Regions from separate parts of the Paenibacillus sp. FSL L8-0638 genome, predicted to be linked through region 3. Evidence: riboswitches for the same ligand, from Rfam matches in the RefSeq annotation. Region 3 holds a riboswitch; each other region holds the start of a gene.

Evidence for each region. A riboswitch is a leader RNA that binds a small molecule or an ion and turns the genes downstream of it on or off. The one in region 3 is predicted to bind thiamine pyrophosphate.
Region 1: another riboswitch for thiamine pyrophosphate. It lies ahead of thiC (phosphomethylpyrimidine synthase ThiC); the one in region 3 lies ahead of MKY35_RS13685 (thiamine phosphate synthase).
Region 2: another riboswitch for thiamine pyrophosphate. It lies ahead of MKY35_RS04625 (ECF transporter S component); the one in region 3 lies ahead of MKY35_RS13685 (thiamine phosphate synthase).

What each region holds. Positions count from the first base shown of each region.
Region 1 is NZ_CP151960.1:833,652-839,583, forward strand. Features, by position in the region: gene MKY35_RS03725 (alpha/beta hydrolase) at 1-435, opposite strand, end outside; gene MKY35_RS03730 (IclR family transcriptional regulator) at 735-1,478, shown strand; TPP riboswitch at 1,634-1,746, shown strand; gene thiC (phosphomethylpyrimidine synthase ThiC) at 1,934-3,778, shown strand; gene MKY35_RS03740 (hypothetical protein) at 3,901-4,053, opposite strand; gene MKY35_RS03745 (YitT family protein) at 4,562-5,398, shown strand.
Region 2 is NZ_CP151960.1:1,026,810-1,032,741, forward strand. Features, by position in the region: gene MKY35_RS04615 (polynucleotide kinase-phosphatase) at 1-685, shown strand, start outside; gene MKY35_RS04620 (TatD family hydrolase) at 706-1,503, shown strand; TPP riboswitch at 1,547-1,658, shown strand; gene MKY35_RS04625 (ECF transporter S component) at 1,914-2,510, shown strand; gene MKY35_RS04630 (ABC transporter ATP-binding protein) at 2,510-3,961, shown strand; gene MKY35_RS04635 (energy-coupling factor transporter transmembrane component T) at 3,936-4,727, shown strand; gene MKY35_RS04640 (ATP-binding cassette domain-containing protein) at 4,867-5,592, shown strand; gene MKY35_RS04645 (methionine ABC transporter permease) at 5,585-5,932, shown strand, end outside.
Region 3 is NZ_CP151960.1:3,150,024-3,155,955, reverse strand. Features, by position in the region: gene MKY35_RS13695 (hypothetical protein) at 1-533, shown strand, start outside; gene MKY35_RS13690 (ABC-F family ATP-binding cassette domain-containing protein) at 718-2,271, shown strand; TPP riboswitch at 2,366-2,474, shown strand; gene MKY35_RS13685 (thiamine phosphate synthase) at 2,740-3,333, shown strand; gene thiO (glycine oxidase ThiO) at 3,398-4,546, shown strand; gene thiS (sulfur carrier protein ThiS) at 4,543-4,746, shown strand; gene MKY35_RS13670 (thiazole synthase) at 4,749-5,516, shown strand; gene MKY35_RS13665 (ThiF family adenylyltransferase) at 5,513-5,932, shown strand, end outside.

The DNA of each region.
Region 1 (5,932 bases), 2.3 Mb from region 3:
TCCATAATCGAACATGACCACATTAAAGTTCAAACTGTGGGCATAATGCGCCAGATCATACATGGGAATCCAGCTTTCTTCGCGGTTAGCTCCATAACCATGGCTGAAAATAATCGTTTTCCGCGATTGATCCGCCGGGATATACCAGCCTTGTACTATGCGGCTACCATCCTTGGCAGGAAAGCTGACTTCCTCATAAGGCATGTTTTTGGCCTGCATCGGATTAGAGTACAGCGGCGCGACGGTAGGATTCGTAAGTACCCATGCGATGTAAGCATGCAAGGCAATAAAACAAAACAGCAGAAAAAAGACGACCGATAGCAGCAGAGCAATCACAACGTGCTTGAACCGCAGCAGACGGGGATTAAAGAGTGGGGTGGACGGCTCCTGGACAGCGGTCTGTAGCTGAGAGTTGCGCTGGGATGTAGAAATCATGTAAGAGCCTCCTTATATAAAATTGATCTTCGTTTCATAGAATTTAGGTATAATTCCACTTGAAAATGATAGTGTATATCCGTATAGATACCTATTATCGTATGATGGGGGTTATCCAAAGTCAACGCCTGAACCGGAAAAGTAAAAATGATGCAAAGAATTGTCGATGTTTGTTCTCGTTCTGTAATATGGTTGTCACAAAAACATCGGTTTACAGTAGCCGCGACTATTCTATATAATTTATGTAACCATGTTTCATAGTGTGAAACGAATATGGATACAAGAGGAGCGGTTCACGAATGGAAGACCGTAAATTAACCGTTCGCGCTGTAGAGCGTGCACTTGATATATTGTTGTGTTTTACCGCAGATTCGGATCTTGGCCTAACGGAGATTGCCTCCAAAATTGGTCTACATAAAAGCACGGTTCATCGGCTGCTGACTACGTTGGAGGATCGGGGCTTTGTCGTTCGGAATGCCGAAACGGAAAAATATCGACTTGGCTTCCGAATTTGGGAGCTATCCACACATTTGTCCCAAAGTGACGAGCCGGCGGTGTTGTTACAGCCTGCAATGGAAGGACTGCGTGACCGTCTGGGCGAAACGGTCAGCTTGTACTTACGGGACGGCAGCATGCGTATTCGCATACAAGCCGTGCAGAGCAATCAGGCGATCCGCAGGGTTGCGCCTGTGGGTGCGCGTATGCCGCTGGCTGTAGGAGCCTCCAGTAAGGTGCTGGCTGCCTTTATGCCGGCGCAGGAGCTGAAAGCCCTGCTAAGCGGGAATGAATGGCCGCCCTCGGTAGATGCGGAGGTCTATAAAGCCCAGCTGCAGGACATTCGCGAGAAGGGCTATGCGACCAGCTATGAAGAACGGGAGCCAGGAGCCGCTGCTGTGGCAGCACCAATTGTGAACCGGAAGGGACAGGTCACTGCGGCTTTATCTGTATCCGGTCCGGTCAGTCGGCTTGCACCCGAGACGCTACATGACTTTGCTCCGATTTTGATCGAAGCGGCGAAGGAAATGGGGCTTATGCTTCCGTAACAAGAATGAATGCAGTTGAAGCAAGCAAAGTGATTTGATGAGGAGCGTCTTCTTGCTAAATGGAACCTAGAAGGGTTGCCAAAGCCATAAATTTGAAGTAGTCTGATAAGGATGGCGAGATGTCTGCTATGTCCGCCTCATGTGAATAGAAGTATTGCAGTTACTGGGGGAGCCTGTAATGCCGGGCTGAGATGGAATCGTGTAAGATTCCGGACCCTTTGCACCTGATCTGGATCATACCAGCGTAGGGAAGTAATCGGCCATTGAAATGTATACGCAGCTGCTGTCTACGGTGACGCATTGGAATAGGATTATTCCACATGTGCACGGTTTGGATAGCTGCCTCGTTAGATTAGCCGGTTCCCTGGGGAACCGGCTTTTTTGCATAGATCAGTGCCACCCTGGGAATGGTTCCGGATCGGTGTGTCATTTCATCGAAACGGGAGGAATGGACAATGAAGCCGACAGAAGTAGAAGGAACAAAAGGAACAGAATTGAAATCAGCAGAAGTAAGGTTGGCAGGAACAAGGGAAGTTGAGGTAGAGAGAACAAACGGGAAGCAATCAAGTGGGGTAACGCCCTTTCCAGGGAGCCGTAAGGTATATATTCAAGGCTCGCGGCCGGATATTGCCGTGCCAGAGCGCGAAATTGCTCTCCATCCTACACATACGCCACAGGGTACAGAGCATCATGAGCCATTGCGTGTGTACGATACAAGCGGTCCCATGACTGACGAAGCCTATCAGGTCGATATCCGTCAGGGTCTGCCTCCACTACGGCGAGCTTGGGCACTGGAACGGGGCGATGTGGAGGCTTACGAGGGACGCGCCGTCCAGCCGGAGGATAATGGACTGAAACCTGGTTCCAAACGGGAGACGGTGGAATTTCCCGGCGTGACCAACCGTCCGCTTCGTGCTACGCAAGGGCGTACAGTGACACAAATGCATTATGCACGACAAGGGATCATTACGCCCGAAATGGAATTTGCGGCCATCCGCGAAGGGGTGGAGCCTGAGTTTGTACGGCAGGAGTTGGCTGCTGGACGAGCCATTTTGCCTTCGAATATCAATCACCCGGAAAGTGAGCCGATGGTCATTGGGCGTCATTTTCACGTGAAGATCAATGCGAACATTGGTAATTCTGCGGTTACCTCCTCGATCGAGGAGGAAGTGGAGAAAATGACCTGGGCTGTGCGTTGGGGTTCGGATACAGTTATGGACCTGTCCACAGGCCGTAATATCCATACCACACGTGAATGGATTATTCGGAATTCTCCTGTACCGATTGGGACTGTGCCGCTGTATCAGGCACTTGAAAAGGTGAACGGCGAAGCAGAAGCGCTGACGTGGGAGTTGTATCGCGATACGCTGATTGAGCAGGCGGAGCAGGGAGTGGACTATTTTACAATTCATGCGGGTGTATTACTGCGGTATATACCGATGACCGCGAATAGAATGACGGGAATTGTGTCCCGTGGCGGGTCGATCATGGCAGCCTGGTGCCTTGCGCACCATCAGGAGAATTTTTTGTATACACATTTTGAAGAAATCTGCGAAATTATGAAAGCCTATGATGTGGCCTTTTCTCTCGGGGATGGTCTACGTCCAGGTAGTATCTATGATGCGAATGATGAAGCACAGTTTGCAGAGCTGGAAACGTTGGGCGAGCTAACGCAAATCGCATGGAAGCATGATGTTCAGGTCATGATTGAAGGGCCGGGACATGTCCCTATGCATAAAATCAAAGAAAATGTGGATTTGCAAATGGAGATTTGTAAGGAAGCTCCTTTCTATACCTTGGGACCGCTCACGACGGATATTGCCCCCGGATATGATCATATTACCTCAGCCATCGGGGCGGCGATGATCGGTTGGTTCGGGACGTCCATGCTGTGCTATGTTACGCCTAAGGAGCATTTGGGTCTGCCGAATAAGGATGATGTCCGCGAGGGTGTCATTACCTACAAAATTGCGGCACATGCTGCCGATCTGGCGAAAGGTCATCCACGGGCGCAGCAGCGGGATGATGCTTTGTCCAAGGCACGCTTTGAGTTCCGCTGGCGGGATCAGTTCAATCTGTCGCTTGATCCCGAGCGGGCCTTGTCCTACCATGATGAAACGCTACCGGCAGAGGGAGCCAAGGAAGCACATTTTTGCTCGATGTGCGGCCCCAAATTTTGTAGTATGCGCATCACACAGGACATTCGCGCCTATGCAGCGGATAAGGGGCTGAACACCGAAGAAGCAGTAGCCGCTGGGATGCGTGAGAAGGCAGAGCAGTATCGGGATGGCGGTCAGTAAAACGAATGTGTGAGTTTAGGAACGCATGAATCAAAAAAAGCCGTGGTTCTCTACAGTCGATGTAGGAAACTACGGCTTTTTGGCTTATGTAAAGCTAGTCATGCAACCGGATAAACGGCGCCTTATTTTTTACCCATTTTTTCATTCAAAATGTCCTGAAAGCTGAGCTTCTTCTCCGAGCTATCTTCTTTCTTCTGCATACTCACCGCGTTGGCACGTTGGTATTGGTGGTGAAAGGGCATCAGGGTGTGGACGGTTAAGTTCATTGTATTCATGTAGATCATTCCTCCAATTCCATATTGTCAAATTCAGATTGAGTTGCTTTGGACGTCTGTATAGGACTATTTGTATGTACTTGATGTCGTAATGCTATGTAGGTTGCTTGGTTATGTTTCAATCATTATACCCACATTTTTTCAAAGTAAAACGCTTTTGACATAAAACAGGAAGATGGTCATATGTGTCCAAAATGCCGATTAGGAGGATGGTCGTTTTAGGGGAAAATGTGCCTAGGTCTAAAACAAGGGCTTGAGGCCCGTTTTCTTAGTTTAGTAGTCGGGATTGTGTTTTTTTGTCGAATAACCTTGTAAAAGGAGGATTTTGCGGAATCCTCAAGTCAGGATTGAGGCAGTCTGGTGGCGAATTAAAGTGTCAAAGTTGTATTGACTTTATGTTTGGTAGTAGATACCATGAACTGGTTGTCAGCGTATTTTGACAACAAGAGTCAGCCAATCGATCTGGCGATTCATCCTTTGAAATGTTAGAGAGAGGATTAGAGCATATATGAAAAAATGTATTGCAGACATCGCATTTATTATTCTGGGTGCGTTTTTTTTCGCGCTAGCTGTTAATCTGTTTGTGATCCCGAATGAGTTTGGTGAGGGGGGCGTTACAGGGGTCACAATCATCCTGTACTATCTGTTTCAGTGGTCTCCCTCGATCGTTAATCTGGTGATTAATGGCTTGCTGCTGATTGTCGGATATAAATTTTTGGACAAGAGAACGACCTTGTACACTATAATTGCGGTCGCTTTTAACTCGCTGTTTTTACATTTAACAGTCAACTGGCGGATTGATTCGCATGAGCCGACGATTAATGCCGTTTTTGCCGGAGTTTTGGTAGGGGCCGGCATTGGCTTAATCGTACGGGTAGGTGGCACAACGGCGGGAACGGTCATTTTAGCCCGGATTGCCAACAAGTATCTAGATTGGAATATCAGTTATGGTCTGCTGTTTTTTGATTTGATTGTCGCATTCTCTTCCTATTTTATTATTGGCCCGGAAAAATTGATGCTAACTATCGTTATTTTGTACGTTGGTACGAAGGTGATGGACTTCATGATCGAAGGACTGAACCCCAAAAAAGCGGTCATGATCATTTCGGAGCACCAAGATAAAATTGCCGAGATGGTCATTACGAAAATGGATCGTGGAGTTACTGTCCTGTCAGGCCACGGTTATTACACTAAAAATCCAAAAGAAGTGCTGTATATCGTCATTAGTAAACAAGAGGTATCGGCGCTTAAAAAGATAGTGAAAGCCATCGACACAGCAGCGTTTATCACCATTCATGACGTGCGGGACGTGTTCGGAGAAGGTTTTCTGGATATTTCGAAGTAGCTCGCGTGCGAAGGTCAGGTTATAGGAGAATAGGGTAGGAAGTCGGTCCTGAGGGATCGGCTTTTTTGCTTTGAGATGTTTATTTTAATAATCGAAATAGAGTAGATAGATAATAACTTCTTTTCGAAACAGAAGAAAAGCTATTTTTTGTAAAAAAATATTGTGAATGTGACTTTGATCTCTTATTTTTTTGAAAAATATGCATTATGATCTGACAATAATATATATTTTATTAAAATATATTCATTTTTTATATTGAAGTGTTATAAATGCACTTACTTCTAAAATCAACTGAGAAACAGTTCCAAGTGAGGTTGTTTTGAGTGGAGAATAACTATGATTTAAAAAAAGAATTTAAAAAGCCGTGGATTCAGATTTCTATTTTATTTATTATATTGCATTTTATAAATTCATTTATTATATTGCCTTCAATGAACCCTCTAAAGCTCCCTTTAGCTTTTTTTATTGTGTCATCAGGAGCGATGATTATCTCTTTTCTTATTGTTGTCTTGTATCCAAAATTCTCGAAACATA
Region 2 (5,932 bases), 2.1 Mb from region 3:
GGGGGAGGCAGCTCTGCTGGATCGCAGTAAGCTGATAGACAAGCTGAAGCAGGCGAAGGTTGCGGGCCGAGAGGTTGGAGACTGGTTGGAGGAAATGGAACAGAAGTACGCGAATGCCGTGACGTTTCAAGAGGCTTTTCAAAAATATTGCTGGGATGTGGACGGTCTGGATGAAATTCGTATCGCACCGTTTCATACGCTGGCACACAGCGGAAAGACTTTTTTCGACCATTCTCATATTTGGCATATGGAGCAAAACCGGGAGCTGGCTGGGCTGTCTTCCCTGTTTATGGAGACAGAGTATCGCGTGATCACGGACGAAGCAAGTGAGGAAGAGGTCATTCGTTGGTGGAACGAGATGACAGAGGATGGTCATGAGGGGATTGTGATCAAGCCGGAACGCTTTTTGATGAAAAATCGGGACAAGATGATTCAGCCTGCAATCAAGGTGAGAGGCCGGAAGTATTTGCACATCATTTACGGTATGGATTATCTTGCCCCTGAGAATTTAAAGCGTCTGAAGCAGCGTCGAACGAACAAAAAGGAGCGTCATGCCCTGATGGAAGGAGCGCTTGGTATGGAAGGCGTGGAACGTTTTGTCCGCAAGGATACGGTAGATCGTATTCATGAATGCGTCCTTGCCGCACTATCTCTGGAATCAGAGCCGATTGATCCAAGATTGTAGTTTGCGAGGGAGGGATTGAGATGGAAAGGGGTACACCGTTAATTGATATTGGTGTGAACTTGATGCATCGTTCGTTTCATGCAGATCGGGAACAGGTGGTAGAGAGAGCCGCGGCTGTAGGGATTTCACCGCTGATTATTACCGGGACCAGTGTCCGCAGCAGTCGGGAAGCTTCTCAGTATGCAGCGCGTTATCCGGGCAAGCTGTATGCGACAGCTGGCGTGCATCCCCATGATGCCAAAGACTGCAGTGCAGACACGATTCAGCAGCTCCGCCAGTTGGCGGGTCAGCCGCAGGTCGTATCCATAGGGGAATGCGGATTGGACTATAACCGTGATTTTTCGCCACGTGATGTGCAGCGCCGATGGTTTGGCGAGCAAATCCAACTGGCGGGTGAGCTGAAAATGCCGTTATTTCTGCATGAACGAGATGCACATGAGGACTTTGCCGCTATGCTGCGGGAGTATCAAGGGCTTGTCGATAAAGTGGTAGTGCATTGTTTTACCGGCACGGAACAGGAACTGCATACGTATGTAGAAATGGGACTGTATATCGGGATCACCGGCTGGATTTGCGACGAACGGCGTGGCAAACATCTGCGTGAGCTGGTTAGGGATATTCCGCTAGACCGGTTGATGATTGAAACGGATGCTCCATTTCTGACCCCGCGTAATCTGCCCGTGAAGCCCAAAGAAGGGCGTAATGAGCCGATGTATCTCGCTCACATCGCCGCTACGATTGCCGAGTGCACAGGCCGTAGCATGATGGAGATCGAAATTGCGACGACGGAAACGGCTAAGCGTTTCTTCGGATTATAGGATTGTCAAAGCCAAAAATGTGGTATATATTATAGTGAATTAAAAAAGCATTGTCGGGAGCTTGAGAAAGTCAGGCTGAGAGGGTGGCCCTTGCCACTGACCGTAAAATCTGATCTGGGTAATGCCAGCGTAGAGAAACCAAGAACACTATACAAGAATGCCGCTTGTTTTGCGGTTGTCGATAGATTCAATGCATGTCCTAGCATTTTACCTTGACCCTGACTTGGCTTAATATCAGTGTAGTAGCTTACACTACTGGTTATATAAGGCATCAAGGCATATCGACAAATGACGTTTTGTATGGTGCTTCACCTTTTACTGCGCATAAAGCTTGCCTGGAGATTCAGCTCCAGACAAGCTTTTTTTTATGGCCAAGAGGCCAACTATAAGGAAAAGGGGAGCACGCAATAATGAATACTACTGTAAGAGCGTCCAAAGGGTTGAAGCTGACTGATATTTTGGTCACGATTGTGATATCTGTTGTGTTCGGTTTGGTCTATAAAATATGGGGGCCTGCCTATGATTTGATGAAACCATTTGGGCTACACGCCGAGCAACTGATGTATGGCATGTGGTTTATGGCAGGCACGTTTGCTTATCTCATCATTCGCAAGCCGGGTGTTGCAATTTTGGCAGAGGTGGCAGCGGCAACGGTCAGTGCTTTTTTGGGAAGCGAATGGGGCATGTCCACTTTGTACTATGGCCTGCTGCAAGGCTTGGGAGCGGAGCTGTTTTTTGCGGCTTTTCTGTATCGGAACGCAAACCTGTGGGTTGCTTCGCTAGCTGCGGCTGGGGCGGCTGTCACTTCTCTGATTTTAGACTTCAGCTACGGGTATATTGATCAGCTATCGACTTGGAACTATGTTTTGTATATTGGATTTCGGATGATTGGCAGTATTGTGATTGCCGGGGTATTCGCGTTCTATCTGGCTAAGGCATTGGAGGTAACCGGAGTCACGCGAAGTTTGAGGCCTGCAACGGAACAAGATTATAAGGGGCTGGATTGATGAGCCGGGCAACCGAAGATGTGGTGGCTTCGATCACCCGGCTACGGTTGAAATTCCCCGGTGAGCAAGAGCTGCTTTTTCACAATATGTCTTTGTCTGTCCGCAAGGGGGAAAAGCTGCTGCTACTGGGACCGAGTGGATGCGGTAAATCAACACTGCTCCAAGTGTTAAGCGGTCTGATTCCACGCACGATAGAAGTGCCTATGAAATGCGATGCTGCTGTAATCCCAAGTGTCTCAGGTATTGTATTTCAAGATCCTGATACGCAGTTCTGTATGTCATATGCAGATGAGGAACTGGCTTTTGTGTTGGAAAATAATCAGGTTCCCCGGGAGCAGATGCGATCCCGTATTCGCGAGCTACTGATACAGGTTGGTCTATCGACGGATGATATACATATGCCCATTGGCAGTATGTCACAGGGAATGAAGCAGCGGCTGGCGATTGCGTCTGTGCTGGCTATGGAGCCAGAAGTGCTTTTTCTGGATGAGCCCACGGCTTTGTTGGACGAGGAAGGCACTACACAGGTGTGGGATACCATTCGCAACATTTCGGCAGACCAGACACTGGTGATCGTGGAACATAAAATTAATGAAATTGTCCATGATGTGGATCGGATTGTGGTGCTTTCTGCTCAAGGGGAGATCATTGCGGATGGAAGGGCCGAAGAAGTATTTCATGTGCACCGGCAGGCATTGTCCGAGTACGGCGTGTGGCATCCGGGAGTATGGAATGAATCGTCTTCGCCACGTTGGAGTGAAGCAGTGACACAGCAGAATGGTACGGGGACTGATGTGCTGGAGCTGGAACATTTTAGCGGCCTCCGCGGTTTAAGTTCAGTGATTTATGTGGAGCATGCGCAGGTGAAGCCTGGCGACTGGATTGGCGTGGTTGGTGAAAACGGGGCTGGCAAAAGCTCGCTGCTGCTCTCCATGATGCGCTTACTTCGCACACAGGGACGTTATAGCGTGCGCGGAATTGAGGCAGGCAGTACAGAACAACTGGCAGAGCGTATCGGGTTCGCGTTTCAAAATCCCGAGCTGCAATTTGTATCGCATACCGTACGAAAGGAACTAGAGTATTCGTTACCCAAGAGCTTGTATACCGTTGAACAGTGCCGGGAACGGGTCGATCGGATGCTCGTACAGTTCGGACTGGAGCGGCTGGACGAGCGTCATCCGTATCAGCTTTCGTTAGGCCAAAAAAGGCGGTTGAGTATTGCTACGGCTATGATTCGTGAGCCGGAAGTGCTGCTGCTCGATGAACCGACCTTTGGGCAGGATGCGCGTAATACCTTTGTCATGCTGGATATGTTGGAGCAGCTGAGAGCGGCGGGCACGGCCATTGTGATGGTCACCCATGACCCGGAAATTGTCCGTCGATATTGTACCGATACATGGCGGATTCAGAAAGGGGAACTACAGTATGAACCTGTCCTTTCCCCATCATAAAACATGGCTGCATCGCGTGAATCCGGGCCTAAAGCTCGTGATGTTTTCCATCCTGTTTGTGGTCGTTATAGTCATTCATGATCCGAATGTCATGTTTAATGTTGCGTGTGCTATGCTGTTGCTGCTTGTCTGGTCAGGCCATCCATGGAAGAGGCTGCTGCTATACGGGTCTCCCTTTATATTGGTGTTTATTTCAACTTCAACGGGCATGATGATGTTCGGCAAAGGGGTGACGACCTGGTGGACATGGGGCTTGATCCATGTGACGCAGGAAAGCTTTTACCGAGGCATGCATCTGGGCTTTCGTGCGCTGAGTATGGCTGCGGTAGGTTTGTTGTTTGGTTTAACGACTCGTCCAGTGGACCTTTTTTATTCACTGATGCAGCAATGGAAGCTCCCTCCGAAGTATGCATACAGCTTTTTGGCAGCCATGCGGTTGATGCCTATGATGGTGGAGGAATTCCAGGCATTGAGACAAGCCCACCGTATTCGAGGTTTACATCAGCATGTGTCCAAATGGAATATGTATGCCACGCTTCGCAGGTATGCGATTCCGCTACTCGCTCAAAGTATTCGGCGTGCCCAGCGCATTGCTATTGCTATGGAAGCCAAGGGTTTTACCAATGAAACCAAGCGAACGTATTATTATGCGATCGGCTATTCGGCTATAGATATTGTATTCATATTCTATTTTGTCGTCATGCTTACGCTGGCTTGGGGACTTGGGATTTGCTTTCCTTATGTAGGGGTGTGGGATGTACGTTAATTGTTGTCAAAAGGCTTTGCCCGTTTTCTGCTCTGTGGTATATTAATGCAATGGGAATTGACGGCTCGTACAGACCCGCCTGGGCTGGCGGGCTTATTACATTTTCCCTGAGAAATGGATCATCAGGAGGCCAGGTTTCATGATTACGCTGCATCAGGTAAGCAAGCATTATACCACCTCAAGCGGCCAATTTCATGCGGTTCAATCCGTGTCCCTTCAAGTGGAGGAGGGGGAAATCCACGGTATTATAGGTGCCAGCGGTGCCGGTAAGTCTACCTTGCTCCGGTTGATGAATGTATTGGAAAGGCCGGATGAGGGAAACGTGGTTGTGAACGGGGAAGATCTGACTCGCATGCCGGAAAAACGTCTCCGTGAAGCGCGGCGATCCATAGGGATGATTTTTCAGCATTATCATCTTGTTCACAATCGGACGGTCAGTGGAAATGTAGCAATGCCGTTGGAGCTGGCAGGTGTCGCGAAAAAAGAGAGAGCAGAACGTGTGCGCGAATGCCTGCAATTCGTCGGTTTAGCTGATAAAGCAGAACAGTATCCGGCACAATTGAGCGGAGGCCAAAAGCAACGTGTAGCGATAGCCAGAGCGCTGGCGAATCGACCTGCGGTGCTGCTGTGTGATGAGCCGACCTCGGCGCTTGATCCGCAGACGACCGCGGATATTCTGGGCGTGTTACGGGAGATCAACCGTGAACTGGGAGTTACCATTGTAATTGTAACGCACGATATGGACGTGGTACGCAACATTTGTACCCATGTATCAGAAATGCGGGATGGACAGCTGCTTTCCACGCAACGTGTAGCTGACGCTGCGGTAGGTTCAACAGCGAAAGCAGGTGAAGCTGATGAATGAAATGCTGAACATCATTGCGCAATATCAGTCTGAGATATGGAAAGCCATCGGAGAGACGTTTGTCATGGTAGGGATTTCCATCGCAGCAGCTGTACTGTTAGGGCTTCCGGCAGGAACGATTTTGTATTTGTGCGGCAAAGGGCAAAAATATGAAAATCGACTGCTGTTCACCCTATTGAACAGTGTGGTCAATGTCATCCGCTCGTTCCCGTTTTTGCTGCTCGTCGTGTTTATGATTCCATTTACACGTCTGGTCGTAGGGACGGCGCTGGGTACGATGGCTGCTACGGTTCCCTTGTCAGTGGTGGCCATCGCCTATTATTCGAGGCTGGTGGAGCAA
Region 3 (5,932 bases):
GTGTGGGGTTCACCTTGGATAATTATGTGCACGCATACGATGCTCGGAATCACAGGTGGGTAGAGGGCTTTCAAAAGGAACTTCAGGATCAGACCGCTATATCTTTGCTGAATAATTCAGAAACTTTTGAGCAAATACGTCGTTCCACCATTGTTCGCAGCGTTCAAGAGGACTTGGCGCGAATTATTAATGTCCATAACGAAAAAGCAGCGCGTAACGGCATAACTTATTCGTTCACGCTACCGATCATTCCGCAAGAGGAGTGGTACAACACGGTAGATGATGTGGGGCTTATCGCGTTTATACAAGGCATTCCGGTCGGAGACAGGTATTACAATAACTATGGATTTGGTGGTGGGAGAGTCGTTAGAAAGCAAGACATTATCGGTGGCATAGAACCAGATACTGGAATAAAGTATTTTTATAGAGATTCATGTCCAGCTCCCTTTAAAGCGAGTGAACGTTTCACGGATGAAAAATCTGCAGCAGCTGCGGGTTACTTTGAGTACAAATGTTATAATGGCTTAAAATAATCACCCTCATGGGTGGTTTTTCTTTTTTTAGGCAGATCCATACCAAAAAACCTTAAAATTCACTGTTTTCAATATTCCGATATGGTTGCAGAATGTGCTACAATAAAGCTTTGAGAGAAACGAAATGCATATGAAATAAGAACAGTCGGCAACGCCGATGACAATAAGGAGCCAAAAACAGCTTATGAGTTTATTGACTGTAGAAAATGTATCCCACAACTTTGGGGACCGCGCATTATTTAAAAATGTTTCCTTTCGATTGCTTGCGGGGGAACGTGTAGGTTTGGTAGGAGCTAACGGTGTTGGTAAATCGACACTCATGAACATTCTCACTGGAAAATTGCTTAAGGATGAGGGTAAAGTGGAATGGACTCCACGTGTGCGTTACGGCTATCTGGATCAGCATACCAAGCTGACACCGGGCAAAACGGTACGTGATGTATTGAAGGATGCTTTTCTTCCTTTGTTGGAATTGGAAAAGGAAATGATGCAGATTACTGACAAAATGGGGGATGCTTCTCCTGATGAGTTGGAAGTGTTGCTGGAACAGATGGGTGAAATTCAGGAGCAACTGGATATGGGGGATTTTTACCTCATTGATGTAAAGGTTGAAGAGATGGCGAATGGACTAGGTCTGTCGGCCATAGGACTGGATCGGGATGTATCCGCACTTAGCGGCGGGCAACGGACAAAAGTTCTTCTTGCTAAGTTGCTGTTGGAAAAGCCGAACGTCCTGTTGCTGGATGAACCTACCAACTATTTGGATGTAGAGCATATTGAATGGCTTACGCGCTATTTGAAGGATTATCCTTATGCTTTTATTCTTATTTCACATGATACTGAATTTATGAACCAGGTCGTTAATGTTATTTACCATCTTGAATTTGCCAAGATGACCCGTTATTCAGCTAATTATGAAAAGTTTCTCGAAATGGCGGATCTGAACAAAGCCCAACATATTGATGCTTATGAGAAGCAACAGGATTTTATTAAGAAACAGGAAGATTTTATTCAGCGTAATAAAGCGCGTGCCTCTACATCAGGCCGAGCAAAGAGCCGTGAAAAGCAGCTTGATCGGATCGAACGTATTGATAAGCCTGAAGAAGCCGCAAAACCAACCTTTCAATTCAAAGAGGCACGTGCAAGCGGAAAGACGGTATTTGAGGGTATTGATTTTGAGATTGGTTATACACATGCCCTTTTGCCTAAAATGTCCATGACGATTGAACGTGGCGAAAAGATTGCAATTGTCGGCTACAATGGTGTCGGTAAATCGACATTGCTCAAAACCATATTGGGAAAAATTCCGCCAATCAGTGGAAAAACCTATCAAGGTGATTTTTTGCAGCCCGCTTATTTTGAGCAGGAAGTAAAGGCCGAGAAAATTACACCGATTGACGATGTGTGGAATGAATTTCCGCATTTGAACCAGCATGAAGTACGAGCGCATTTGGCGCGTTGCGGTTTGAAAAATGAGCATATCACGCGTCCGCTATCTGCGCTCAGTGGTGGAGAACAGGCTAAAGTCCGTCTTTGCAAACTGTTAATGCGTGAAAGCAACTGGGTACTGTTCGATGAGCCTACCAACCACTTGGATGTTAAAGCAAAGGATGAGCTGAAACGTGCCTTGAAGGAATACAAAGGGACCGTATTGCTTGTATCTCACGAACCGGACTTTTACGAGGATTGGGTAACCAAAACGTGGAATGTGGAAGAGTGGTCAAGTAAAGTTAACTAAAATCAGCTAAATCCAGTTCCAGCAAATTTCACACGAAGTGGGGTTTGCAGAATTAGAAAAATATGCTAAGCTATCTTTAGCTTATACAATAAAATAGTCACACTAGGGGAGCCGCCCATGCGGCTGAGACGGAATAAATGGATTTCGGACCCTTTGCACCTGATCTGGGTTATGCCAGCGTAGGGAAGTGAGCGCCGTACAAACAAGGCAACACCTTCTTTATTTTTGTTTGTGCGTGGGACGATACACGTATACGGATATCATGGTCCGTTCGATTATTGGACGTTCGTTAAACCACTTCCTTGGGGAAGTGGTTTTTTTGCGTTTCGTTCATTTTAAGTAGTTCGAGCTTCCGTAGACGATTCACATATAATCCCCTTTCATTCCTGCTGGTAGACGTGGCTGGCTAAGCTTAGATCCTTTAGTCCAATGTGAGGTGAAGACAAAATCGAATTACACGCAATTTCGATGGAAAAGGGCACTTTTGCACAAGCCGCCCAAGTGGCTGCTGTGATTTGTCCGTATGTTCATTATGTACACGCACGTTTAAAACAGAATGGTGCCTCTGCATTGCTTTCTTTGACTCGCAGCCTGGTGGAGCAGGAAGTTCCTTTGCAACAAATTGTAGTAAATGATCGTGTGGATGTAGCTTTACTTACTTTGGTCGGAGCCGTTCAATTACCAGCTAATGGATTACCTGTTGTGGATGTGAAAAGCCTACTTCCAAAGGGTACACGCTGTGGAGTGTCTGTACATTCCGTGGAGGAGATGCAAATTGCTGAGCGGGCAGGAGCGGACTATGTACTTTATGGTCACGTATATGAGACCCATTGTAAGCCCGGTATTGTACCGCGGGGTTTAGCTCAGCTTGAACATATTTGCAGGTTGTCGAACATTCCGGTGATTGCGTTAGGCGGCATACAACCGCATCATATCCCGGAGCTTTATAGGGCCGGAGCAAGCGGAATTGCAGTGATGTCTGGTATATGGGAGGCTGAGTCGCCCGTTGCAGCTGCAATGGAGTATAGGCGAATGGCAGACCTTGTAGTTCACAGCCTGTAGCGAGAAAACGAGAGTAGAGGCAAGCTGAAAGCAGAAGGGTTTATGGAGAGGAGATACGGAACAAATGCTAAAGATACACACAGAGGAAAGAGTGATAGGACACGCTGAATGCTTGGTCATAGGTGGAGGTGTCATCGGCAGTTCCATTGCTTATCATGTGGCCAAAGAGGGAAGAAGTACGATTATGCTGGAACGATTGATCCCGGGTGAGGGAGCCTCAGGAGCAGCGGTTGGAATGCTGGCAGCGGAAAGTGAAGAGTTCACCGACTCTGAGCTATCACGATTTGCTCGCATAAGTCGAGATGCATTCCCTGAGCTTGTCTGTGATCTAGAGCGTTTGTCAGGTATTTCGGTGGAATTCCGTACTGAAGGGTTTGTGACCCCTTTCCGTACGGAGACTGAAGGCCAAAAACGCTGGAAAGCTGCAAAAACGCGAGAGGGTGATTGTCCTATCTGGTGGGATGCGAAAGAATTGGCCCGACGAATTCCAGGTTTGGATGAACAAGCGATCGGGGCAATATATCGTTCAAAGGAGACACAAGTGGCTCCTGTCCAGCTTTGCCGTGCTTATGCAGGTGCTGCTGCGGTGCTGGGAGCAACGGTATGGTCTGGTACACAGGCAGAGCAACTGGTCATACAGGATGGTCGAATTTGCGGTGTCCGCACAGATAGTGGTTTTTTTTCCTGCGATCAGGTCATTATTGCCGGAGGCTTGGATAGCATGAAATTGCTAGCGCAGGTTGGGTTTGAATATCCACTTTATCCGGTCAAGGGCGAAGCGGTAGCGGTCTCCTTGAAGGATCACCCGTTAGAATACACCATTTACGCTGATGATATTTACCTAGTGCCTAAACAGAATAACGAGCTTTGGATTGGGGCAACGAGCCTTCCGCATCAATATGACGAAGAGGTGACCGTAGGAGGCTTGGAAGGGTTGCTGGCACGTGCCTCTGCCTGGCTGCCGCGCGTCCGTGAAGCTTCTTTTAAACGCGCTTGGGCGGGCTTACGTCCGCAGGCTGTATCAGGTCATCCTTTTATAGGCATTGTTCCTGGGGTCGAGGGCGTATATGCTGCAGTCGGGCATTATCGCAACGGTGTCCTGCTGAGTGATGCTACCGGGCGTGCGATGGCAGCTATGCTTAATGGGGCTTGTGCAGCAGAACTTGGGATAAGTAGTTTTTCTTCTGAGCTCCTCAAGGAGAAAAGCTTATGAAGCTGACGATTAACGGCCAGAGCCTGACCTTTTCTAATCGAATCACTCATGTGGATCAATTGCTATATGAGCTTGATGTAAAGGTGAAAACCGTAGTGGTGGAGCTGAATCGGCATATATTGACCCGTGAAGATCATGATGAAGCGGTACTGAAAGATGGAGATTGCCTAGAGATCGTACATTTTGTGGGAGGCGGTTGATTATGTTAACCATTGGAAAAGCATCTTTTACCTCGAGGTTGTTGTTGGGAACAGGAAAATTCTCTGATCTGGATATCCAATCCCAAGCCGTAGAGGCTGCTGAGACGGAAATATTGACGTTTGCTGTACGGAGATTGAACTTGGAGGAACGGGACAAGCAGCATTTTCTCGATATGCTGGATTTGACCCGGTATACACTTCTTCCCAATACAGCTGGGGCTACAACAGCAGAGGAGGCGATTCGTATTGCCAAATTGGCAAAAGCCTCCGGCCTGTGCGATATGATTAAGGTGGAAGTCATTGGGGATAGCAAGACACTGCTGCCGGACCCATTTGAAACGTTGAAAGCTAGTGAAAAGCTGTTAGAAGAAGGCTTTATCGTGCTGCCCTACATATCGGACGATGTGATTCTAGCAAAGAGGCTACAAGAGCTTGGAGTACATGCCGTTATGCCTGGAGCTTCACCGATTGGTACAGGACATGGTTTGCTTAATCCGTTTTCATTAGGTCTAATTATTGAACAGGCGGAGGTTCCGGTTATTGTCGATGCGGGTATTCGCTCACCCGGTGACGCGGCCATGGCGATGCAGTTAGGGGCAGATGCTGTTTTGTTGAATACAGCCGTATCAGGAGCGAAGGACCCGGTAAAAATGGCCGAGGCCATGAAACTGGCTGTTCGTGCTGGAAGATATGGTTTTGAGGCGGGGATGATTCCTGTAAAACGTTACGCTTCAGCAAGCAGTCCGATAGAAGGTATGGTTCAGGCATGAAGGTAACTGACAAATCCGGTGCAGGAGGAACACATTCAAGTGACCGTTATTCCAGACAGGAAAGATTCGCGCCCTTTGGACCGACAGGACAACGTCGGCTTGCTTCTTCCCACGTACTAATCATAGGTGCCGGAGCGTTAGGTACAGGTATTGCGGAAACGCTCGTTCGCGGGGGTGTAGGTACAGTGAGCCTCGTAGACCGGGATTATGTGGAATGGAGCAATTTGCAGCGCCAGCAGCTTTTTCAGGAAAGTGATGCTGCGCAAAGATATCCCAAAGTAGTAGCTGCTCAGCGAAGATTAAAGGATATTAATTCGGAAACGGTTATACATGCACATGTACTGGATGTTGGGGTGGAAGAGCTGGAAGAGTTGATCCAAGGGGTAGATCTCTTGATGGATGCAACCGATAATTTC